DNA from 2 places in the Pseudoalteromonas sp. NSLLW24 genome. Region 2 is predicted to be linked to the other one. Evidence: predicted binding sites of a transcription regulator. Region 2 holds the regulator's gene; the other holds the start of a gene.

Region 1 (12,612 bases), on a different contig from region 2:
GCCAGTGCGGCCAAATGATGCAAGCTGCAAGCTTATTAGCTGCAAATCCAAACCCAAGCGATGATGAAATAGTAAGTAATATGTCGGGCAATATTTGCCGTTGTGGTACATATCCGCGCATTCATAAAGCAATTAAATCAGCCGCTAAAACTATTGCGGGCGTGCAGTATTTTGACCCAAATGAGCAAGGGGAAGAAGTATGAGCCAAGATAATAAATATTTTGATTTAAACCGCCGTAAGTTTTTAAAAACCAGTGCAATAGGTGCGTTGGTACTCGGTACTTATTTTGTAGGCAGTGCGCCAAGAGCGATTGCTGGTGTGTTAGAGCAGCCATCGGAGCTGGCAAAACGCGCAAACTTATTTATTGCACTGCGCCCAGACGGCATGGTTGAAATAACCTGCCATCGCTCTGAAATGGGTCAGCAAATTCGCACTGCAATCGCACAAATTGTTGCCGATGAAATGGAAGCCGCGTGGGATAAGGTTATTGTTATTCAGGGTAAGGGCGACCCTAAATACGGCGATCAAAATACCGATGGCTCGCGCAGTATTCGCTACAACATGCAGCGCCTGCGTGAAATGGGCGCAAGTGTGCGTTACATGATGCAGCATGCTGCCGCTAAGCATTGGGGTGTAAAACCAGAAACATGTACCGCAGTACAGCACGTTGTTACTCACAGCTCAGGTAAATCACTTACTTATAAAGATTTAATCGACTTAGCATTTACAATAACGCCACCAGAAGCTGACAAACTAACACTTAAAACACGCAAAGAATGGCGCTACATTAATACCGGCATGGCGCACATAGATTTAGCCGATTTAGTAACAGGCAAAGCTATATTTGCAGCCGATGTACGCGAACCACAAGCGCTGGTGGCTATAATTGAACGCCCGCCTGTAGTAGGCGGTGTTGTTAAGTCATTTGATGCCAGTGCTACAAAAGCGATAAACGACGTTATAGATGTTATTGAAATACCTGCACCAAAAGGCGCGCCGCAGTTTCAGCCAAAAGGCGGAATTGCGATTATAGCTAAAAACACATGGGCTGCATGGCAAGGGCGTAAGGCATTAAAAGTCGTGTGGGATGATGGCAAAAATGGCGATTACAACTCAAAAGAATTTAAAAAGTCATTACTAAAAACAGTACAAACTCCACAGGCAAACATACGTGATAAAGGCGATGCCATGGGCGTGTTGGCTAAATCGAGCAATAAACTGGTAGCTGATTATTACGCGCCGCATCTAGCTCAAGCCCCAATGGAGCCACCTTGTGCAACTGCTATGTACAACAAAGACAGTGTTGATATATGGGCTGCTACGCAAAATCCACAAGCCGATATGAAAACAGTGGCGGCAATGCTTGGCATGGACGAGAGCAAAATTAATGTTCACGTTACCATGTTAGGAGGCGGCTTTGGGCGTAAGTCAAAACCTGACTTTTCAGCAGAAGCAGCTTATCTTTCAATGAAAGTAGGCAAGCCTATTCGCGTGCAATGGACGCGTGAAGACGACATACAACATGGTTTTTACCATGCAGTTTCGGCTCAGCACATTGAAGCATCGCTAGATAAAAATGGCGCAATAGAATCGTATTTACACCGCACCGCGTTTTCACCAATTACCTCTACCTTTTCAGAAGGGGCGACTACGCCAGGAAGCTTTGAACTGCGCTTAGGATTTACCGATAATCCTATTAACACACCTAATATGAAGTTAGAAAACGGTGATGCGCAAGCCAAAGCACGAATTGGTTGGATGCGCTCTGTATCAAATATTTTTCATGCCTTTGCTATTCAGTCATTTATTGGCGAAGCAGCGCATAAAGCCGGTCGCGACCAAAAAGACTATTTACTAGACACTATAGGTCCGAGTCGCATTGTTGATGTAACTGAGCAAAATGCCACATACGATAATTACGGTGGCGATAAAGCGGTTTATCCTTTAGATATTGGCAGACTGCGCCATGTTATTGAAAAAGTAGCTGACATGAGTAAATGGGGGCGAGAGCTTCCTAAAGGTCGAGGTTTAGGAATAGCAGCACACAGAAGCTTTTTAACTTACGTAGCTACGGTAGTTGAAGTAGAAGTGTCGGATGCTGGCGATTTAAAAGTAATTAAGTCGTGGGTTGCCATTGATGCGGGTACTGTTGTAAACACCGACACTGTTAAAAACCAAACCCAAGGTGGCTCTATTTACGGTATTACAACTGCAATCAGCGATGGTATTACCTTTGATAAAGGGCGCGTACAGCAAAGTAATTTTCATGATTATCGCGTACCGCGTATGAGCGACGCACCTCTTGAGATTGAAGTTGAAATTGTACAAAGCGATGCACCACCAGCAGGGGTAGGCGAGCCATCTACACCGGTTTATGCGCCAGCATTATGTAATGCTATTTTTGCAGCGTGCGGAAAGCGTATTAGGCAGTTACCGATTGGTAACCAATTAAAAGCGTAGCTAAATAACCTACAGCTTAAACAAAAAAACCGCCAAATGGCGGTTTTTTTAAAAGCGGTTAACGCGGTTTAACGACCTTTTTCAAACTCATCAACTTCACGCTCTGCTTCTTCTTTAGATTTACCGTATTGCTGCTGGATTTTACCAACTAGCTCTGTACGGCTACCTTCAATTTTATCTAAATCGTCGTTGGTAAGATCGCCCCATTTTTGTTGAGCCTTACCTTTAAGTTCTTTCCAATTACCTTCGATACGATCGCTGTTCATAAGTTTATCCTTACTTTAGGTTAGTGAATTAACTGTCAGTTATAAAGTAGCAAGCCTTGTACCAAGGAATAATAATGGTTTTATTGTTTTTATTATCAGTTGGTTATATTTTTATGTTGAGCGATTTTGTTTTTAATATTGCGCTATTTATTAAAAAATATACATAGCAGCCTGTAATTATTGCTGACATAAGTTACGCCGCTTTGATGTAACTCATTCTTAAATTTTTGTTTTAAGCTAATATGCAGGTATTAAACAAAGTAGTTAAGCTGAGTGAGTTATGAATACAAAAACGTGTGAATATGGAGTGGGTGACTGCTCATACAAAATGGCAGGTGAGTTAGCAGGTATTACACAATTGGTGAATGCGTTTTACGATAATATGGACGCTTTAAAAGAGGCTGAAAATATAAGGAGTATGCATTCAAAAGACTTATCGGCATCGCGAAAAAAGCTCGCTTATTTTTTGTCGGGCTGGTTAGGTGGTCCTAAATTATACGCTGAACATTTTGGCAGTATTAACATTCCTCAAGCGCACAAACATCTACATGTAGGAATTGAGCAAAGTGATGCATGGCTTTTATGCATGCAAAAAGCGGTTGATAAGCAACCTTACGAAGCACCATTTAAAATTTACTTAATGCAGCAATTACGAGTGCCTGCAGATCGAATTAGAATGGTGTCGGGTAGTTAATAGCAATTATTAATAAGCATCTACCGCGGTGTCGCTGCGGTTTTTTGTTACAATGCCTGCAAAGCAATTTAGGGTAAATAGCTGTGCTGCCGGTTCAAGACATATATCAACAACTCGTTACTACATTACAAAGTAATCCTATTACGTTATTACAAGCGCCGCCTGGTGCGGGTAAATCTACGTGGTTGCCGCTGCAACTAATGCGCGATGGGCATTTTAAACGTATTGTAATGCTAGAGCCTCGCCGTTTAGCTGCTCGTAATATAGCCAGCTACCTAGCAAAGTGCCAAAACGAGAGTGTTGGGCAAAGTGTGGGCTTGCGGATTAGGGGCGAGAGTAAAGTAAGCGCTAATACGCGCCTCGAAATAGTCACCGAAGGCATGCTAACGCGCATGTTGCAAAACGACCCCGAATTAAGCGATATTGATTTACTGATATTTGATGAATTTCATGAGCGTTCAATTGCAGCCGATACCTCACTTGCCTTTGCGCTCGAGACCCAAAGTGCGCTGCGTGAAGATTTAACCATTATGCTTATGTCGGCAACTCTTGATACCGAGCGTTACACTGCGTTTTTTGATTGCCCTGTAATTCAATCGAGCGGTCGCAGCTACCCAATAGACGAAGTATACATACCCATAAAAGATGAAAGCCGTTGGCTTGATGCAATTCCTACCATAATAAAACAAGCACTTAATGAGCAAACAGGCAGTGCGTTGGTATTTTTACCTGGGCAATTTGAAATACTACGCGTGCAACAAGCACTCACCGATTTACCTAGTAACTGCCAAGTCGCAACGCTATTTGGCGAGCAAGATAAAGCTAATCAGCAAGCCGCTATTGCTTCTGCACCAAACGGTATGCGCAAAGTAGTGCTTACCACCAATGTAGCCGAAACCAGTTTAACTATTGAAGGCATACGCATTGTAATTGACAGCGGCAAGCGCCGTGCAGCTACCTTTAATTTAAAAACAGGGGTTACAGAGCTCACAACACAAAGTATATCGCGCTCCTCTGCTGTGCAACGTGCAGGACGTGCAGGGCGAATAGAGCCGGGCATTGTTTATCGAATTGGCTCAAAGCAAACCTTTGAGCGACGTAATAGCCACGACAATCCCGAAATACTCACATCAGACATAAGCCAACTTATGCTTGAGGCAAAGCAGTGGGGAGCCAGTACTGATGAGCTAACCTTGCTCGATAAGCCCACTGAGCAACAATGCGAGCAAGCAAGTAACTTGCTTAACATGCTAGAAGCTATTGATAGCAAGGGTAAGCTCACACCGCTTGGCAGTAAAATGTTAGGTTTTGGTGCTGATATTCGTTTGGCGCATATGCTACTAAAAGCACAAATACTTGATGACCAACTCCCTGGTATTTTTAGGCTCGCTATTTATTTAGTGGCATTACTTGAGAGCCGAGTAAACAGTGCAAACGAGTTGAGTTTAGCGTTGCATAGCCAACAGCAACGTCCGCATCCGGTATTTAAACAGCAGTTAAAATATTGGCAAAGCCGCTTAAAAGTAAAAGACGAAAACAGCGAATTAAATACGCATTATATTAGTTTGCTAGTGGCATTGGCGTACCCAGATCGCATCGCTAAAAAACGCGGTAATGGTTACCTACTTGCCAATGGTGCAGGTGCTGAGTTAAATGCCGATTACTGGCACAACGACGATTACTTAGCTATAGCAACCATGGGCGGGCACAAAGGAGGGCGTATATTTACAGCCACCGCACTTAACCCATTTGAGTTACAAGAATTTTTACCGCATTTATTTAGTGAACTTACTCGCTGTGAGTTTGACGAAAAATCAGCACGTTTTATTCATCAAGATGAAGTAAAGCTCGGGGCTATAACGCTCAGCAGCCAGCCTAGTAAACAAAAACTAGATAAGGGCGAGCGCGCTAAAGCGTGGCTTAACTTATTTGCTAAACACGGTTTTGCATTATTTAACGAGCAACCTGATGCGCAGCAATTGCTGATACGTATGAGCTTAGCAAGTAATTTAATGCCTGATAAATTCCCAAAAATAAACGAGCAACAACTTATTCAAAATGCAGCGCAGTGGCTAGGCGTGTTTTTAGAAGATATTAAAACGCTTACGCAGCTTAAAAAGTTTAACTACTTTGAAGCATTACAAAACTGTTTTGATTGGCAACAACAAACAGCGTTAAAAGCATTGTTACCACTGCGCTTAACGGTGCCAAGTGGCTCAAATATAAAAATAGAATACCAGCTTGATGGCCCCGCAAAGCTAAGCGTGCGCATGCAAGAAGTTTACGGCTTGACCAGTACGCCTATGCTTGCCAACGGTAAACTGCTACTGCTTATGGAGTTGTTATCGCCAGGTAAACGCTCATTGCAACTTACTCAAGATTTAGCGCACTTTTGGGCTAGCAGTTACCGCGATGTGCAAAAGGAAATGAAAGGTCGTTACCCTAAACATTTTTGGCCAGACGACCCTGCCAACAGCGTTGCAACGAATAGAGTTAAGAGCAAAATGTAGATGTTAGTTACTTAAAGTTATTTGTTTTATTATTGAGCGTATTAATATAGTGTACCTATAAATGAATCAATATTTTTAACTACAGGGAAGTAAGTGATGAAGCTACTTTTAACGTTAGGCTTGGCCTTAGTAACTGCTTTTTCGGCTTATGCTGAAAAGCCACTCGACTTAAATGCGTTTGCGCAGCAGTACTATAAAACAATGACCGCCACACAAGCACCTAACGCAGGTGCTAAAGAGCTTGAGGCTTACCTTGTATTGTTAACCGATGATATTGGCAATCAGCATATTCCGTATCAACCGGATGACTCACGTACTCCAGATGGTAAAAAGCAGATGCGCAAAGGTATGAGTTTTTACTTAGGTGCGCACACATTGTTTGAAAGCACACTGCTTAATACATTTGTGTTTAACGATACAGGCTTTGCTATTCGTTATAAAAACTATGTAAAAGGTATTCATCCGCAAAATAAGCAGCCAATAGAGTACACCTCCACAATGATGGAAGTGATTGAAATTGAAAACGGCAAAGTGGCGATGATCCGCAAATATCACGAATAAACGAATAACTAATAATACAAATAAGGATATATATGAAACATTTACTTATCGCATTATCAATATTAATGCTTAGTGCATGCGTTAGCACAAAAAATGATTTTAGATTTGATGGCTCCACACCAGAGACAACTCAAGTGGGAGTTAATAAAGTTTTAAAAGCATTAAAGCCTCAAGATTCCATGCGTTTTTTAGGCGCTTTAATCGCAATTCAATTTTCTGACGTGCAAAGCTTAGACGATATTATGGGCGACCCGACCATGATGGGGGAAATGAATTACTTTATTATTGGCAAAAAAATAGATGGTTTAAATTATTACGAAGTACTGGAGCTTGCGAGTTCGTCTCCATCAAAAGTTGAATTTTCTGTAGTGGAATAATTTCAGCTTTTTGTACTACTTTAAATGTGTAATACCAATCCGCAATAATACTTAATCATTTTGCGGGGCTAAACGTGTCGCTACCTGCGTTAAAAAATTCTCATTTAGAACAACTAAATAGCGAATTTTTTGCCTAGCTATCAACACGTTTTTCCGCCCTCAAAATAGACCACTTAATTAAGCGAATTGGTATAATTTTATGTCTATATTAAATATATTATTGAAAGGGCTAAAGTTTTAACGCTATAAAATTTAATAGTAAACTTTGTTTATTCCTGCTCATGAATTTATACTACGCTTTAGTAAGAAGCTAATTATTTATTATTTAGATGCAGCAAGTCTAAAGCATAAAATGTAAGCTACTTTGACTTAATTTTACACGATTAGATAGAGACTATGACATTAAGATTTTTTGTAATAATAGGTACTTTGATTTTAATGTGCTTTGTAACAAGTTTATTAGTAGGGTACCGCTATTTCTTTAGCCTGCCGACCATAAACACTAGTATTGAAGATTATCAAAATCGTGAATTATTAAGTCTTAAAATTGCGCTTGATAGAGAGTTTATATTTTTAGAAACACTCAATTATGACTACGCCGTATGGGATGATACTTATAATTACATGGCTGATTTTGACGTAGAATATGTAGATTCAAACTTTGTAGGTGACACCTTCTACTCTCTCAAAATTGATGGTGTGTTTATTTACGATATAAATTTTAATATGGTTTACGGGCAAGCGTATGATTATATTAAACATACTGAGTTTGATGCGCCTGATTTAGATTTACAGGTTAATAAATTAAACCGCGCAATTATTCCTAATTCAAAAGCCTCTGAAGACGACAACAGTTTAAGCCATTCTGGTTTTTTGCAAACAGCGGACGGCCCTGTCATGTTTGCATCGCATGTAATAAAGCGAACAGATAAAACAGGTGAGCCTGTTGGTAGTATTGTTTTTATAAAAAAAGTAAGACCGTCGTTGATCAAGTCCTTAGCTGAGATTGCACAAGTGGAGCTTAGCTACTTACAAATAGAACAGGCTAGTTCTTTAAACGATATTGCGACGCTTAAAGGGAGCCTCCAAGGAGAGGACATTGCCACTCAAAGGAAAAGGGTGATTCTAGATATAAACGGTAATCCACTTCTTGCTTTGAACATTAAGCACCACCATCAAACACTGCCAGTTTTATTTGATCACTATTTAAAACTTATTTTGTTAATGTTTTTTGTAATGTCACTTTTGAGTTTCTATATTGTAAATCGTTACTTTATTGAACCACTTATTAACGGTGCGTCCGCTATCAATTCAATGTTGGTTAAAAACGATTTACAGCCTCTGAGATTCAGTAATAAATTTTTAGAAATGCGCGTTTTAATTAGCGGGTTTAATGCATTAATTAAACAAGTTAAAGATCAAAATTTTAAGCTTGAAAAAATAAGTAAAATTGATGGGTTAACCCAAATTTACAACAGGCGTGCCTTTGACGAAATTATTGTGGCGCAATGGGAACAGGCTCAACAGCAAAAAAATGCCTTTGGAATAATATTACTTGATGTAGACCATTTCAAAAATTATAACGATTTTTATGGTCACCAAGGCGGAGACAACGTTTTACAAGCTCTTGCCCAAAAGCTAAAGCAAGTAGCTAAGCAAAACACAGGTACAGTGGCGCGCTATGGCGGCGAAGAGTTCATATTATTCTTTAAACAGCTTTCTTATGAAGAGTTTGTAGATATATCTCAGCAATTGCTTTTGGCGGTTAGGGAATTAAATCTACCTCATGAAGCGTCGCCTGTACGTGAGTATTTAACAATTAGTGCTGGGTGTGTATTTGCTACAAAAGAAACCTTAAGTAGTAATAATGTGTCTATGCAATCACTAATTAAAGAAGCTGACATAATGCTTTACGAAGCGAAAAACTCAGGTAGAGATAAAACATCAATCAAATCTATATAATTCAAGTGAATTATTAAAGATGCATCAGCTGTTTTTTATTATAAAACGCTTAAACCTCTTTCCCGCCATGGCTCTGTGCTAGGTCGTCAAGTTCGGCGCAAGTGTAATCAAAACCACTTTCGTCGTATTCGTATGTCACTTTTACACTATCGCCGCCATTAAAAAGTCGTGTTTTTACATCGTTAACCGGCCAGTCTTTCAGCTCGTGTAAAAACCGGTTAGCAACTTGTGAAGATTCAAAACAATAGCGAATTTCTGTTTTCATAAATAATAAAGCTCTGGCTGTTTACCCCTGCAGCTAGTGCATTATTAATGGGGCGTTCATGATTCGGTTACAAAAAATAAAGAGTTAAATTGTAAATTTTGTGTTTCAATAAATGCATCAAACTCGGTACACACTAACGTACTTTAATTAACAAATGATGACGACTTTACATGCATTATAAATTTGCTCTGATCGCAAGCACTGTTTTTATACTAAGCGCTTGCGGTGGTTCAGGCTCAGATGATACGCCAACCGTTAACGGAAATAAAATCCCCATTTTGTCAGTCGCTGATATTCCTAGTGAATTAAGTAAGGGCCAAACAATTGAGCTAACAGCAACAGCCAGTGATAAAGACGGCACTATTACATCGGTTGTATGGCAACAAACGCAAGGGCCTGAACTAATTAGCGGGCCTTTAGAGGCAGTAACCACCTCAGTAACACTGCTAAATGCGCAAAGTTATAAGCCTGTTAATTACGCTTTTTCGGTCACAGCAACCGACAATGAAGGAGCAAGCAGTGTAAAAACGCTGAGCTTTATAGCGCGCAATAATATGGATGAGATTAGCGCCGCACGGTTACTACACCAAGCAACAATGGGGCCTAAGCTTAGTGAAATACAAAACGCACAAGGTTTAAGCGAGCAGCAATGGCTTGATAAACAAATAGCGCTACCTATTAATTATCACCGTGATTATTTAGTAAAGCTAAATGACGATGACGACTTTAAATACATAAGCCGCATAGATGCATGGTGGAAAGCAGTAATGCAAAGTGACGATCAACTCCGTCAACGTGTTGCATTTGCGTTAAGTGAAATATTAGTGGTGTCGGATGAGAACAGTGCCTTAAGAGGGCAACCTGAGGGCATGATCACTTATTACGATTTATTACTAAAGCATGCCTTTGGTAATTATCGTGACTTACTCGAAGATGTCACGCTTTCGCCTATTATGGGAACTTATTTAAGCCATTTGGGTAACGAAAAAGCAGACGATACACTTAATATTCGCCCAGACGAAAATTACGCACGTGAAGTAATGCAGTTATTTACTATTGGCCTTGAAGAGCTAAACCTAGATGGCAGCGCCAAGCTTGATGCACAAGGTAATACCATTGCCACTTACGGACAGGTAGAAATAGAGAGTTTTGCACGCGTATTTACCGGTTGGACGTTTGCCGATAGTGAAACATTTAAGCGTAAAAGTCGTGATTATATTAAGCCAATGGAAGCATTTGACGAGTACCATTCTAGTAAACAAAAAACCTTACTAAACGGTGAGGTTATACCACAAGGTTATGTAGCAGAAGAGTCATTGCAAATAGCGCTCGATAATTTATTTAATCATCAAAATGTTGCGCCGTTTATTAGCAAGCAGCTTATTCAGCGATTAATTACCTCAAACCCAACACCCCAATACGTTGAGCGAGTAGCTAATATATTTATTGATAACGGCGCTGGTGTACGCGGCGATTTAGCGGCGGTAGTAAAGGCTATATATTTAGATGATGAAGCACGGCATTTTGGCTCAGTGCTTGATTACCAAGGTAAAATTAAAGAGCCTATTTTAAAAACTGTACAGTTTTGGCGAAATCTCGATGCTAAATCGCCAGCGGGTTATTATAAAACATGGAATTTAATAAATAGCTACGGACAAGGACCCATGCAATCGGCTTCGGTATTTAACTTTTTTAGGCCTGATTATCAAACCGCAGCTTTGCGAAATGAAGGTATTGTTGCACCAGAATTACAAATAGCAAACGACGCAACACTGATTGGTACCATGAACGCGCTTTACGCAAGTTTAGTTTGGAGTACCGCAGAAGCGCGCAGCGATTTAAATTCAAATAGTATTTATATTTATGTTCAAGACGACATGAATGTTTTAGAGAAAAACGGTGTTAGCGCGCTGTTAGCTCAGTACAACACGTTATATTTTGCAGGCGCAATGAGCAGTGACACACGCCAAGCATTACTTGATTTAGATGCCTACTTTAATGAAGAGCAATACCGTGAACGGGTTTCGTATTTATTATATATGATTGCTATTTCACCTGAATTTAACGTGCAGTATTAGGAGCGCATAATGAGCATTAATAGAAGAGAGTTTTTGTCGTTATGTGTAAAAGGTAGTGTATCGGCTGCCGCGTTAACGAGCCTGCAATTACAAGCATTAACTGGAGCGACTAATGCAGTTGAGCTAGGAGATTACAAAGCATTAGTGTGTGTGTATTTATACGGAGGGAATGATTCGTTAAATATGCTAGTTCCGCTTGAAGGCGAGCAACGTAGTGTTTACGAGCAAAGTAGGCAGAACCTGGCGGTAGAGAGCCCACTTGAGTTAAGTATTAAAAGCCAGTTTGCCGGTGGAGTCGGTATTCATCCCTCACTTGAACCTATACAAAATGTGTTTGAATCTCAAAATTTAGCATTTATAGGTGGGGTAGGTACTTTACTCGCTCCCACAACATTGAGTGACTATAAAAATAAAACAATAGGTTTGCCTAAGCATTTGTTTTCGCATAACGATCAGCAAGCTGCATGGATGTATGGTCGAGAAAAACAATCACTTAATAGCGGGTGGGGCGCACGACTTTTAGAACGTTTAGAGCTACAAGATGAGTTTGCAGCTAATGTATCACTCGACGGTACTAATTTATGGCAAACGGGAAGTGCTAGCAATGCATTTGCGCTTAACAAAAGTGGCATTAGTAGTATTAACGCGTTTGGAGGGTATCAACCTCGTAGCGAGCACGTAACTTCTATTATGAACCGCTTACTAGGCAATACGAGCCATCCGTTAAGTACAGCTTATGCCAATGGCTTAACAAGTGCGATAAATAACACTCAAGCAATGAACAGCGCGTTAGAAAGCGCGCCTGCACTTATTACCCCATTTAGCGATAATAGCCTTAGTGAGCAATTTGCAGCAGTAGCTAAAACAATTAGCGTACAGGCAAAATTGAGCACTCAGCGCCAAGTGTTTTTTGTTTCTATGGGGGGGTATGATACGCACGATAACCAATTAACAACGCACCCTGCTTTATTAAATACGTTAGCTCAAGGGTTAAGTGAATTTGATAGCGCGATGAAAGAGCTTGATATGGCAGATAAAGTGACTGCGTTTACTATGTCTGATTTTGGTCGCACGTTGACCTCAAATGGCGATGGCACTGACCATGGTTGGGCAGGAAACCAAATAGTAATGGGCGGCGCAGTAAAAGGCGGCAATATATATGGCGAGCTACTAACTCAACATTTGGATGGCCCACAAGATACCGGTGGCGGGCGTTTAATTCCAAGTGTTGCTAATGAGCAGTACTTTGCCACATTGGCTCAGTGGTTTGGTGTGCCAAGCTCTGAGCTTGTTGATATTTTTCCAAACTTGAGTAACTTTGATCACACAACATTGGACTTTTTTGTGTAATTAGTCGCTAATAGTAATCTAAAAGCACTTGTTAGTAGTATAAGCTACTGGTTAAAAGTGCTTATCTGCTTTAATAATAAAAATCACA
Region 2 (12,612 bases):
ACTGCCAAATGTTCCCCTACCAAGCGCAATGAGTTCGAGTCACTTGAGTTTTTCTGATGCAGTTAAACGAGCAGCGCCTTCTGTGGTTACTATTTTTTCAGAAAGTATTTCCAAAGAACCTCGTTATAAAAGAAAAAACACGGTACAAGAGCTAGGCTCTGGCGTCATCATGTCGCAAGACGGTTATATTCTTACCAACTACCATGTTGTTAATAATGCAGATCAAATTATGGTTATTCTAACCGATGGCAGACGCTTTTTTGATGTACAGCTAATTGGTTTTGATACTATTACTGATCTAGCCTTACTTAAAATAAACGCAGATCACCTCCCGGTAATTCCTGTAAATGATAGCTATGTATCCAGTGTAGGCGATGTTGTACTTGCCATAGGTAACCCGCTTAATTTAGGCCAAACAATCACGCAAGGCATTATTAGCGCAACGGGTAAGCAAAAAATTACAGACAGTCCGTACAATAACTTATTGCAAATGGATGCGGCTATTAATGTGGGCAACTCTGGCGGCGCATTAGTTAACTCCAATGGTGATTTAGTCGGCATTACTTCTGCGCAGTTTAAAACGCGTGAGAACTTGAATATTCAAGGAATATTCTTTGCGGTTCCTTACTCACTTGCTAAAAAAGTAATGGGTAAGCTCATTCGTCATGGTCGTGTTGTGCGCGGCTATTTAGGCTTTGAAGGCACAGCAGTAGATAGTACCGGCAAGGAAGTAAACGACAGCCTAACCCCAGTTACTGGCATGCGTATTACTAATTTAGACCCTTTGGGACCAGCATGGCAAGCGGGTATTGAAGAGCAAGATATTGTTATTAAAATTGCAGGGCTTTCGGTAGCAAATCCACAAAAAGTGCTGGAAGAAATAGGTAATACAGAACCAGGTAAAGAAATAGAATTTGAGCTTTACCGGAATGGTAAAATAGAAAAAATCATGGTGGTGGTAGCTGAGCTTGAAACAAAGCTTTAATAAAAAATAATACCAACTTTCATAAATCGTCAATAAAAAGGTCGGATAGCAATTTGCGTATCCGACCTTTTTAAAATAGCTTAGCTAGTTAAATATCTACTTAACTACTTCGACGTTTAATATTTGCACCCAACGCACTTAGCTTATCTTCAATGCGCTGATAGCCTCTATCAACGTGATAAATACGGTCAACAACCGTTTCACCCTGTGCCACTATACCCGTTAAGATTAAGCTAGCTGAAGCGCGTAGGTCGGTTGCCATCACTTGCGCGCCCGTTAGGCTCTCAGTCTCACCACAAATTGCGGTATGCCCTTCTAAACGAATATTAGCGCCCATACGCTGCAACTCAGGTACATGCATAAAACGGTTTTCAAAAATCGTTTCTGTAATAGTCGCACTACCATTCGCTACTACATTTAATGCTGTAAACTGAGCTTGCATATCCGTAGGGAAACCTGGGTGTGGAGCTGTTTTAATATTTACGGCTCTCAGTTCTCGGCCGCGCATATCAAGATAAATACTGTCGTTATGTACTTCTAAGTGTGCATTTGTTGCACGTAGCTTTTCAATCACAGGCTCAAGAGAATGAAAGTCAGTGTTTTTACAAAGTACTTCACCGCCTGCCATTGCTGCAGCGACTAAAAATGTACCTGTTTCTATTCTATCGGGTAAAATGCTGTGCTCACATCCTGCTAAACGCTCAACGCCTTCAACTTCAATGCGGCTAGTGCCTGCACCCGTAATTTTAGCGCCCATAGCAATTAAGCAGTTAGCTAAATCAATTATTTCGGGCTCACGTGCAGCATTATCAAGTATGGTTTTACCATCAGCGAGGGCAGCTGCCATCAATAGGTTTTCGGTAGCGCCTACGCTTACCATTTCCATAAAGATTTCAGCGCCTTTTAAGCGACCGTTTACCTTGGCATTAATATAACCATTTTCAACGTTTATTTGTGCGCCCATGCGCTCCAAACCTTGAATATGTATATCAACAGGGCGAGCACCAATAGCACACCCACCAGGTAAAGACACTTGAGCTTCACCAAAACGTGCAACTAAAGGGCCTAATGCAAGTACAGAGGCACGCATTTGCTTAACTAAGTCGTATGGCGCTAATGTTTTATTAACCGTTGCGCCGTCAATCACTAGCGTATCGCCGTGCCAATTAACATCAGCGCCTAGAGTTTTTAATAAGGCTTCTGTGGTCACTATATCGCGAAGGCGCGGTACATTAGTAAATGTACTTTTTCCATCAGCTAATAATGAAGCAAACAAAATAGGAAGTGCGGCATTTTTAGCGCCAGAAATAGTCACTTCACCAGCAAGTGAAGTACCACCTTGAATTACAAATTGATCCATTAAGAGGCCCTATTTATTGCGGTAAAATAAATTTTTGTTCACGCTTCCACTCTACAGGAGTAAATGCACGAATAGATACTGCGTGAATTGTGCCATCTGAAATTGTATTCATTAATGGGCCATAAACTAGCTGCTGCTTTTTAACTCGGCTTAAACCGTCAAAGCATTCACCTACTGCAACAACTTCATAATGACTACCATTGGCTTTTACATGTACTTCAGCTAATTGAAGTTCTTCGCGTAATAATGTTTCGACTTGGCTAGTTTCCATAACTCTCACTCAAATAGGGTTGTAACCTGACCCAATTGCATTAAATTTTGCAATTGCTCAGGTAGGTTTTGCAATTCAAGGCGAATGCCTTGCTGCTTTAATTCTGCAAAAGAGTGAATTAACCAAGCTAAGCCCGCTGTGTCAACCCTAGATACACCACTTAGGTCGAAATAGATGATTTTATGCTTGGTTAATAGCTTGTTGTTCAGAAGCTGTTCATCGCCAATTGAATTTCGAGTAAGCTCACCGTTTACTCGAAAATGTTGTCCATCAACTTGGCTTATTGCCAATTTAGTCATTCGAGTTACTGCCTCTAAACTGAACTGGTAGCTGACTCTTTTGCTCTAAAAGGTTACTTACATTATCAATACCTTGCTGACGCAAAATACCTTGTAGCTCACTTTGTTTTGCATCTAGTAAACTAATACCTTCAGCAATCATATCGTACGCGCGCCATTCACCGTCACGGTCTTCGCGTACTTTAAAATCGATTCTGATATCAGGTTTACCATCTTCAATAATTTTAGTTTTAACGACAACGACATCTTTGCCTTTAAATGCTTGTTCTGCACCAAACTCAACTTTTTGGTTTGTATATTGAGTGAATACACCTGCATAAGTAGCAACTAAATACTCTCTAAAAACACCAATAAAGCGTTGAATTTCTTTAATTGCTTTGGCTTTTTCAGCTTCGTCGGTAATTGCACGTACTTTAGATACTTCACTACCTAGTACGCGAAGTGCTGCATATTTGTAGTCGATATAAGGCATTAATTCTTCTTCAACGATTACGCGAAGATGCTCTTGATTTTTAACAATTAATGGCTGATCTTTTTTAATACGTGCAAATGTATTATCAGCAACTTGGCGTACCATTTTATTTGGATCGATTAATTTCACATCTGCTGCACTTACGCTTTGAGTTAGCGTCATTGTGCCAATTGCTACAATAGCTAAAAACTTTTTCAACATAATAATTACTCACTACCTTGGTTGAATAAAAACTGCCCGATTAATTCTTCAAGTACAATGGCAGACTTAGTGTCAGTAATTGAATCGCCATCACCTAGTGCTTTACTTTCCACACCAAACAAATCGTCAATTGCTTCATCTTGCTTGTTTTCAGTCACTGTTTCGCCTAAACAACGTTGTTTAGCCGAATCTGGAGAAATGACAGGGTGAATACCTAAGTACTGCTCACCTAAAATACCCGACGTTAAAATAGAGATTGAGCTTGTGTCTGAAAAACGACATAAATACTGTGCATCAATGGTCATGTTTACCACTGGTAAAAATTCTTGTGGGTGAACATAAATTGATTCAACACGACCAATTACAACACCACCTACTTTTACTGGTGCACGTGCTTTTAATGAGCCAATGTTTTCAAACTTGGCATTAAGCGTATATGTTTCGCCAGAGCCACTAATACCTGAATTGGCAACTTTAAGTGCGAGCATCGCAAAAGCTAAAATGCCAAGTGCTACAAAAAAACCAACTAAAATTTCTAATTTCCGTGAATTCATTATCTATACCCTATTAGCTGGTAAACATTACCGCTGTCAAAATAAAGTCAAAACCTAAAACTGCTAATGACGAATGAACAACCGTTTCGGTGGTTGCTTTGCTGATCCCTTCTGAGGTCGGCACACAGTCATATCCTTTATAAAGCGCAATCCAGGTCACCACTATGGCAAATACAAAACTCTTAATAATACCGTTTAGTATGTCTTGCTGAAACGACACTTGTGATTGCATGATTGACCAAAAACTACCTGTATCAACCCCCAGCCAATCTACACCCACTAAATGAGCGCCTATGATTGCTACGGCTGAAAATATCAATGCAAGCAATGGCATGCTTATAAAACCCGCCCAAAAGCGCGGTGCAATAATACGTTTTAGCGGATCGATTGCCATCATCTCAAGTGATGAAAGTTGCTCTGTTGCTTTCATTAAGCCAATTTCAGCAGTCAATGCGCTACCTGCGCGTCCTGCAAATAGTAATGCAGTAACAACCGGGCCCAGTTCTCGCAATAAACTCAGTGCCACTAACGGCCCTAAACTATCCTCAGCGCCATAACCAACTAATACGGTGTAACCTTGTAGAGCCAACACCATGCCGATAAACAAACCCGACACCATAATAATCAGCAACGATTGCGAACCGACCATATAAAGTTGGCGAACAAGTAACGGTGTGCCTTTTTTAAAATTAGGAACATGCGCAAGCGCACTAAATAGCATATAAGCCGAACGGCCAAGAGCCGCAAAACGTCCTAGCGTTTTATGCCCTAGCTTTTGAAATAAATCCAACATTATGCTTTTTCTCCAAGTAGTTCGTCTGCATAAGCTTGAGCCGGAAAATGAAATGGTACTGGACCATCCGACAAGCCTTTTAAAAACTGTTGAACTAAAGGAGATTCATGATTGCGCATTTCATCAGGAGTACCACAACCAATTACACCTTGATCGGCGATAATTATAACGTGATCGGCAATACTCATTACCTCTGTCACATCGTGTGTCACAATTAAAGACGATAAACTCAATACTTCGTTAAGCGACTTAATTAGCTTAACCAATACGCCCATCGAAATAGGATCTTGTCCTGCAAATGGCTCATCGTACATGATTAGCTCAGGATCAAGTGCTATAGCGCGCGCAAGTGCAGCACGCCTTGCCATACCGCCGGACAACTCAGAGGGCATTAAATCTTTAGCGCCACGTAGCCCAACCGCTTGCAATTTCATTAATACAACTAATCGAATAAGGTCTTCACTTAGCTTTGTGTGCTCTCTTATAGGAAATGCAATATTGTCAAATACCGACATATCAGTAAACAGCGCACCACTTTGAAAAAGCATGCTCATTTTAGTACGTGCTTCGTATAACTCTTTACGAGACATTTTAGGAATGCTGCCACCTTCAAATAAAATATCACCTGAATCTGGTTTAAGCTGACCACCAATTAAACGCAACATAGTGGTTTTGCCAATTCCGCTTGGCCCCATGATCGCAGTAATTTTACCTTTAGGAACGCTAAAACTCATATTTTTATATATAGTTCTATTGCCTCTCGAAAAGCTAACATCCTTGACTTCTACTATTGATTGCGACAAGTCGCTCTCCATAAAAATGTTCACTAGTGCGCCTATTTTAAAGCTTTTTTGTCAAAGATGGAAAAAACAATTCGTAAGATTTTGTAATACACCCATGAAAAGGATTATAAGACTCGCTCAAAACAGCTTAACCCCGGCTTAAATTTTTAAATTAGCTGTTTAAAAGCAGCATTGTTACCTAGTTGACCTTACTCTTTTATTTATACTTTCATCTTGGCTTTTGTTACTATTCGCGCCATCCGTATTTTGTATAACTGGCTTAACACAATGGTTACCTCGTTTGTTATTTTAATTCTTGGTTTTGCAGCTCTTGTTTGGAGTGCAGACAGGTTTGTTTATGGCGCTGCGGCTCTTGCTAAAAACTTTGGTGTACCTACACTTATTGTTGGTTTAACCGTGGTAGCTATGGGCTCTTCAGCACCCGAAATGATGGTTTCAGCCTCTGCCGCTCTGGCTAACAAAACCGACACAGCGGTTGGCAATGCTGTTGGCTCTAATATTACAAACATTTTACTTGTGTTAGGTATCACTGCTCTATTTCGCCCTCTTTCAGTTTCATCAAGTACATTAAAACGTGAAATGCCATTAGTGATGCTCGTATCTTTAGCTACTTGGTATGTGTTCTCAGATAACTACTTTTCATTTAATGAAGGTGTTGCACTTTTGGTTGGCTTTATCGTATTCATCGGTGGGTTAATTATTGTATCTATGCGTGCAAAAAACCAAGATGACCCATTTGTCTCAGAAGCCTGCGACGATGTACCAAACGATGTACCTACGAAAAAAGCGGTATTTTGGTTAGTTGTCGGCATGATACTCCTACCTGTTAGCTCTCATTTTTTAATAGGTTCGGCTGTCGATATTGCTAAATACTTCGGCTTAAGCGACTTAGTCATTGGCTTAACAATTATTGCCATCGGTACTAGTTTGCCTGAACTTGCCGCTTCGGTTGCAGGTGTACTTAAAAATGAAGATGATTTAGCACTAGGTAATATTGTTGGCTCAAACATATTTAATATTCTAGCGGTATTACCACTTGCCGGTATTATTAACCCTTCTGCCATTGACCCATCATTAGTAAGCCGAGACGTATTAATTATGATTGGCGCAACACTTGCTCTTATTATTATGTCATTGAACTTTAGAGGCACCCAACGTATCAATAGAGTAGAAGGCGGCTTATTGCTAATAGCATTTTTGGGTTACCAAGGGTATATTTTTAGTCAAGTAGGGTAAATGATGGCAACGCTAAATTTTATTGAACAAGGCCTTCGCGTTTTAGATGTTGAACGCCAAGCACTTAGTGATATTGCACAATATGTAGATGAAAACTTTCATAACGCGTGCCAATTAATGTACGACTGCGAAGGCCGTATTATTGTCATTGGTATGGGTAAATCAGGTCATATTGGCAATAAAATAGCGGCAACCCTTGCAAGCACTGGCAGTCCAGCATTTTTTGTTCACCCTGGTGAAGCAAGTCATGGTGATTTAGGGATGATCACTAAAAATGACGTGGTTATGCTTATTTCTAATTCAGGGGAGACCAGCGAAGTTTTAAATATCATTCCGGTTTTAAAACGACTTGGTGCCAAAATGATATCGATGACTGGCAATACGCAATCAACCATGGCGACCCTTGCTAATGTACATGTGTGTATTAAAGTAGAAAAAGAAGCCTGTTCATTGGGTCTAGCTCCTACATCAAGTACCACTGCAACGCTTGCGATGGGCGATGCCATGGCAGTTGCATTATTAGAAGCTCGCGGGTTTACAGCTGATGACTTCGCGCTATCTCACCCAGGTGGTAGTTTAGGCAAGCGCTTATTACTTACTTTAAAAGATGTTATGCACAGCGGCGCAAATACACCTATTATTAGCGTTTCACAAACAGTTAAAGATGCCCTTATTGAAATGTCTGCTAAAGGTTTAGGCATGACAGCCATTGTTGATGAAAATCAGCAGCTCGTGGGATTATTTACCGATGGCGATTTGCGTCGTATTTTAGAGCAAAGAATTGATATTCATACAACACAAATAGATGTTGTTATGACTAAGTCATGTACTACGGCTACACAAGATATTTTAGCCGCTGAAGCGCTTAATATTATGGAACACAAACGTATAAATGGCTTAATCGTCGTCAATGAGAAAAACCAACCTATTGGCGCATTAAACATGCAAGACCTATTAAAAGCAGGAGTGTTATAAATGCAATTTGAAGAACTCTATCAACCGCTGAGCGATGATGCAAAAGCACGCGCTAAAAAAGTAAAGCTACTTATATGCGATATTGATGGTGTATTTTCTGATGGCCGTATTTATCTTGGTAATCAAGGTGAAGAGCTAAAAGCATTTAATACAAAAGATGGTTTTGGCATTAAAGCGCTTATAAACAGTGGCTTTGAAGTGGCTGTAATTACTGGTCGTCATTCACAAATAGTGCAACAACGTATGAGCAGCTTAACCGTACAGCATATTTATCAAGGCCAAGAAAATAAGCTCATTGCCTATCAAGAATTAAAAGACAAACTCAACCTTAGCGATGAACAAATTGCTTATATCGGTGATGATGGTCCTGACATGCCCGTTATGGAATTAGTCGGCTTTGCTGTTGCAGTAAATGATGCCCATCCACTTATTAAACGTTTATCACACTATGTAACGCAAATGCCTGGCGGCTTTGGTGCAGTAAGAGAGCTCACCGACTTACTTATGCTTGAAAATGGTAAAGCATTGACTACACAAGGCACTAGTTCATGAATGCAGCGCGCATAATATTAAGCGTTTTATTCATTAGCTGTATGGTTTGGCTTTGGTACCCTTATTTTACACAAACAAATATTGTGCCTCAGACTGAGCCTGAAGTTATTGCCAAGCCTGATTACATAGCCATAGAACTCAAACAAACAGCCTATGACGAACAAGGTAAAATTAGCCACAAAGTCACTGCGGCTAAAATGGAGCTATATCAACAATTAGGTTTTACGTTTTTTGAAAAACCTATTTTTACTTTATATAACGAAAAGCAAACGTGGCAAATAAATGCAGACGAAGCAACATTATACGAAGACAAACAATTAATTTTAGAAGGCAATGTGGTTGCCAAAAACTTAACCGATAACGCCATGATAGACAAAATCAATGCTGATAATATTCAGGTAGATATAAAGCTATTAACAATGCGTTCGGAGCAACCCGTTATTATCACTGGACCCAATTTAAAAATCACTGGTAAAGGCCTAGAAGCCGACTTAAAAACCGAAGTGATAAAACTAATTAACCATACGCGAACCATATATTATGACCAATAAAATATTAAAATCACTTATTATTCCTACACTTATACTAGCGTTTAATAGTAGTGCTGCAGAGCAAAACACGCAACCGGCTGCAAATCAAATTTCAATAAGCGCCGATAAGCAAGAAGGCCAATTAAAAGCTAATGTCGGGATTTTTGAGAAAAACGTTGAAATTATTCACGGTAACCGCCGTATCACAGCCGACCGCTTAGAAGTACATAAACGCGATGAACTTGGCGATAATAAACAATTATTAATTGCTACAGGTAGCCCTGCGCACTTTGAAGAAAAGCAATCAGATGGCACGACTATGAGCGCCAGTGCTGACGAAGTACGTTATGATGTATCTAAGCGTTTTTTAACGCTTGTTGGTAATGCACAAGTATCGCAAGCGGGACAAAAAATAAATGCTAAAAGCATTACCTACGATATAGAGCAGCAGCTAATCAGTGCCGAAAAAGATGAAAACTCAACTGACCGCGTTCACACAATTTTAGTACCAATCGAGACTAAAAAAAGTAAAAAAAGCGACAAAGGTCAACCATGAGCACATTAAAAGCAGAGCTATTAGCAAAGAGCTATAAAGGCCGTGAAGTTGTAAAAAACGTCGGCCTTGAAGTCAAAGCTGGCAGTATTGTTGGCTTACTTGGCCCTAACGGCGCAGGTAAAACTACCACGTTTTATATGATAGTAGGACTTGTACCTAGCGACAAAGGTAAAATATCGATAGACGATAACGATATTACTCTTTTACCTATGCATAGTCGTGCTAGATTAGGCATTGGCTACTTACCGCAAGAGTCTTCAATATTCAGAAAGCTGACTGTTTATCAAAACTTAATGGCCATTTTAGAAACGCGCAAAGAGTTAAATAAACAAGCTAGAGAAGACACTCTCGATAAATTATTAGATGAATTTAGCATACAACACATTCGTGATAGCCAAGGTATGGCATTGTCGGGTGGCGAACGTCGTCGTGTTGAAATAGCACGTGCGCTGGCAGCAGATCCTAAATTTATATTACTGGATGAACCATTTGCAGGTGTTGACCCGATTTCGGTATTAGACATAAAGAAAATAATAGAACATCTTAAAAATCGTGGGATTGGTGTATTAATTACCGATCATAACGTAAGAGAAACCCTTGATGTTTGTGAAAAAGCCTACATTGTTTCTCATGGGGAGCTGATTGCATCAGGTACTCCAGAACACGTATTAAATGATAAAACAGTACGCGATGTTTACTTAGGCGAGCAATTTAGGCTGTAACATTTACGCCATGTCTTTAAGCATCTGCTAGTATTAATTATAACAACATAAAAGGATTGTTAGAGATACATGAGGCAATCACTACAGCTGCGCATGGGCCAGCAACTTACAATGACTCCACAGCTGCAACAAGCTATTCGTTTGTTGCAACTCAGTACATTGGATCTCCAGCAAGAAATACAAGAAGCTCTCGACAGCAACCCGCTATTAGAGGTTGAAGAAGCAGACTATTCAGAAGACGCTGCAGGTAAAAACGAGCAAAAAGCAGATACAGATGACATAACTGTTAGCGCATCTGCCGATGATGCTCCAAGCGAATACGAACAAGATAGTGGTGAAGCACTTGCAAAAGACACGCTAAGTGACGACATGGCTATGGATGTTAGTTGGGATGAGTACATGAGTGCCGCCCCAGCAGCATCATCGGGTCCGATGCCTGAAGACGAATCAATATACCAAGGCGCCTCTACTGAAACGCTCCATGAGTATTTAATGTGGCAGTTACAACTAACGCCATTTAGCCCTACAGACGAAGCTATTGCTATTGCTATTGTAGAAGCCGTCGATGACTCAGGTATTTTAACACTAAGCTGCGAAGAGATTTTAGAAAGCTTTAATCAAGAAAACGAAGATGATAACGAAGTCGAACTTGATGAAATTGAAGCTGTATTAAAACGCATCCAACTGTTTGATCCTGTAGGCATTGCTGCACGTAGCTTACAAGAGTGTTTGTGTATTCAGCTTAACCAGTTTGATAAAGAAACACCTTACATTAATGAAACAAAAATGATTTTAACCGAGCATATTGATTTATTAGCTGCTCGTGACTATCGTACATTAATGAAGAAAACTAAGCTCAAAGAAGAAGAGCTTAAAGAAGTAATGACATTAATACATACTCTTAGCCCTAAACCTGCAGATACTATTGTAAGAGAAGAATCTGAGTATGTTATTCCTGATGTGTCAGTTAAAAAAATTAAAGGCCGCTGGGTTGTTGAGTTAAACCCAGATAGCATGCCTAAAATTCGTGTTAATAGCCAATACGCGGCAATGTCTCGCACTGTAAAATCCAGTGGTGACAGCCAGTTTATTCGCTCGCATTTACAAGAAGCTAAATGGTTTATTAAAAGCTTAGAAAGTAGAAACGACACGCTATTAAAAGTAACAAATTGTATTGTTAAACAACAACAAGGCTTTTTTGAACACGGTCCTGAAGCCATGAAACCAATGGTTTTAAATGATGTTGCTGAAATGGTAGAAATGCACGAATCAACAATTTCGCGCGTAACAACCCAAAAGTATATGCACACACCCCGTGGTATATTTGAGCTTAAATACTTTTTCTCAAGCCATGTAAGCACCGAAAACGGTGGTGAATGTTCATCTACAGCAATCCGTGCGCTTATCCGAAAATTAATCGCAGCAGAAAACTCAGCAAAACCATTGAGTGATAGCAAAATAGCGGATATATTGGCTGAGCAAGGAATTAAAGTAGCGAGACGTACAATCGCAAAATACCGCGAATCTCTGGCTATTCCACCGTCAAATCAACGTAAAAGTTTGATTTAAGACGCAAAAAAAGAGGGTAATGCTTATGCAACTAAACTTAACTGGTCGTCACGTAGAATTAACCGATTCACTAAGAGACTATATTAATACCAAATTTGCGAAGCTAGAAAGACACTCTGATCATATTAATAATGTTCATGTCATTCTCGATGTAGAAAAATTAAATCAAAAAGCAGAAGCCACCATACACGTAAGCGGTGCTGAGTTATTTGCCTCTACAGAACATCAAGATATGTATGCCGCCATTGACTCGTTGATCGACAAGCTCGATCGACAAGTAATTAAACACAAAGAGAAGCTTGCTCGACACTAATATGATGAAATTAAGCTCACTTATATGCCAGGACTGCAGCAAAGCTGCGGTCCTTTTTAATAGCAAAAAAAGAATTTTAGAGTTCATTAGCGAACTTGCTCACGACAAACTTCCGTATTTACCGCAACAAGATATTCTTAATGCTTTAATGAGCAGAGAAAAATTGGGTAGTACAGGTATAGGGCGTGGCATTGCCATTCCTCATGGAAGAATGAGCGGTGCAGAAGAGCCTTTGGCTTTAGTACTCGTTAGCGAAACTCCAATAAATTTTGATGCAATCGATAATCGCCCTGTTGATATTTTCGTCGCACTCATCGTACCAGATGGCGATAACCAGCAGCACTTAAAGACTCTAGCAACCATTGCTGATAAACTAAACAATAAAGATTTTTGTAAACAGTTACGCAGTGCAAAATCAGAT

The links. Region 2 encodes sigma-54, which starts transcription at its own class of promoters, with help from an activator protein. Its sites were predicted from a motif close to GTTGGCACGNNNNTNGNNT; they were not measured.
Region 1: a site for sigma-54 is predicted at 2,775-2,793, ahead of I6E72_RS04015 (CsbD family protein). Genes of this name have one in related genera too.

The regions. Positions count from the first base shown of each region.
Region 1 covers NZ_JADYWQ010000003.1:164,150-176,761, forward strand. The annotation lists gene I6E72_RS04005 ((2Fe-2S)-binding protein) at 1-203, shown strand, start outside; gene I6E72_RS04010 (xanthine dehydrogenase family protein molybdopterin-binding subunit) at 200-2,461, shown strand; gene I6E72_RS04015 (CsbD family protein) at 2,530-2,727, opposite strand; gene I6E72_RS04020 (group II truncated hemoglobin) at 3,008-3,421, shown strand; gene hrpB (ATP-dependent helicase HrpB) at 3,505-5,931, shown strand; gene I6E72_RS04030 (nuclear transport factor 2 family protein) at 6,028-6,492, shown strand; gene I6E72_RS04035 (DUF6694 family lipoprotein) at 6,525-6,869, shown strand; gene I6E72_RS04040 (diguanylate cyclase domain-containing protein) at 7,266-8,831, shown strand; gene I6E72_RS04045 (hypothetical protein) at 8,881-9,096, opposite strand; gene I6E72_RS04050 (DUF1800 domain-containing protein) at 9,267-11,174, shown strand; gene I6E72_RS04055 (DUF1501 domain-containing protein) at 11,184-12,524, shown strand.
Region 2 covers NZ_JADYWQ010000009.1:27,924-40,535, reverse strand. The annotation lists gene I6E72_RS11065 (trypsin-like peptidase domain-containing protein) at 1-985, shown strand, start outside; gene murA (UDP-N-acetylglucosamine 1-carboxyvinyltransferase) at 1,086-2,345, opposite strand; gene I6E72_RS11055 (BolA family protein) at 2,359-2,616, opposite strand; gene I6E72_RS11050 (STAS domain-containing protein) at 2,622-2,915, opposite strand; gene I6E72_RS11045 (MlaC/ttg2D family ABC transporter substrate-binding protein) at 2,908-3,588, opposite strand; gene mlaD (outer membrane lipid asymmetry maintenance protein MlaD) at 3,594-4,142, opposite strand; gene mlaE (lipid asymmetry maintenance ABC transporter permease subunit MlaE) at 4,156-4,935, opposite strand; gene I6E72_RS11030 (ATP-binding cassette domain-containing protein) at 4,935-5,750, opposite strand; gene I6E72_RS11025 (calcium/sodium antiporter) at 6,006-6,974, shown strand; gene I6E72_RS11020 (KpsF/GutQ family sugar-phosphate isomerase) at 6,978-7,949, shown strand; gene kdsC (3-deoxy-manno-octulosonate-8-phosphatase KdsC) at 7,950-8,501, shown strand; gene lptC (LPS export ABC transporter periplasmic protein LptC) at 8,498-9,052, shown strand; gene lptA (lipopolysaccharide transport periplasmic protein LptA) at 9,042-9,587, shown strand; gene lptB (LPS export ABC transporter ATP-binding protein) at 9,584-10,309, shown strand; gene I6E72_RS10995 (RNA polymerase factor sigma-54) at 10,379-11,878, shown strand; gene hpf (ribosome hibernation promoting factor) at 11,904-12,191, shown strand; gene ptsN (PTS IIA-like nitrogen regulatory protein PtsN) at 12,196-12,612, shown strand, end outside.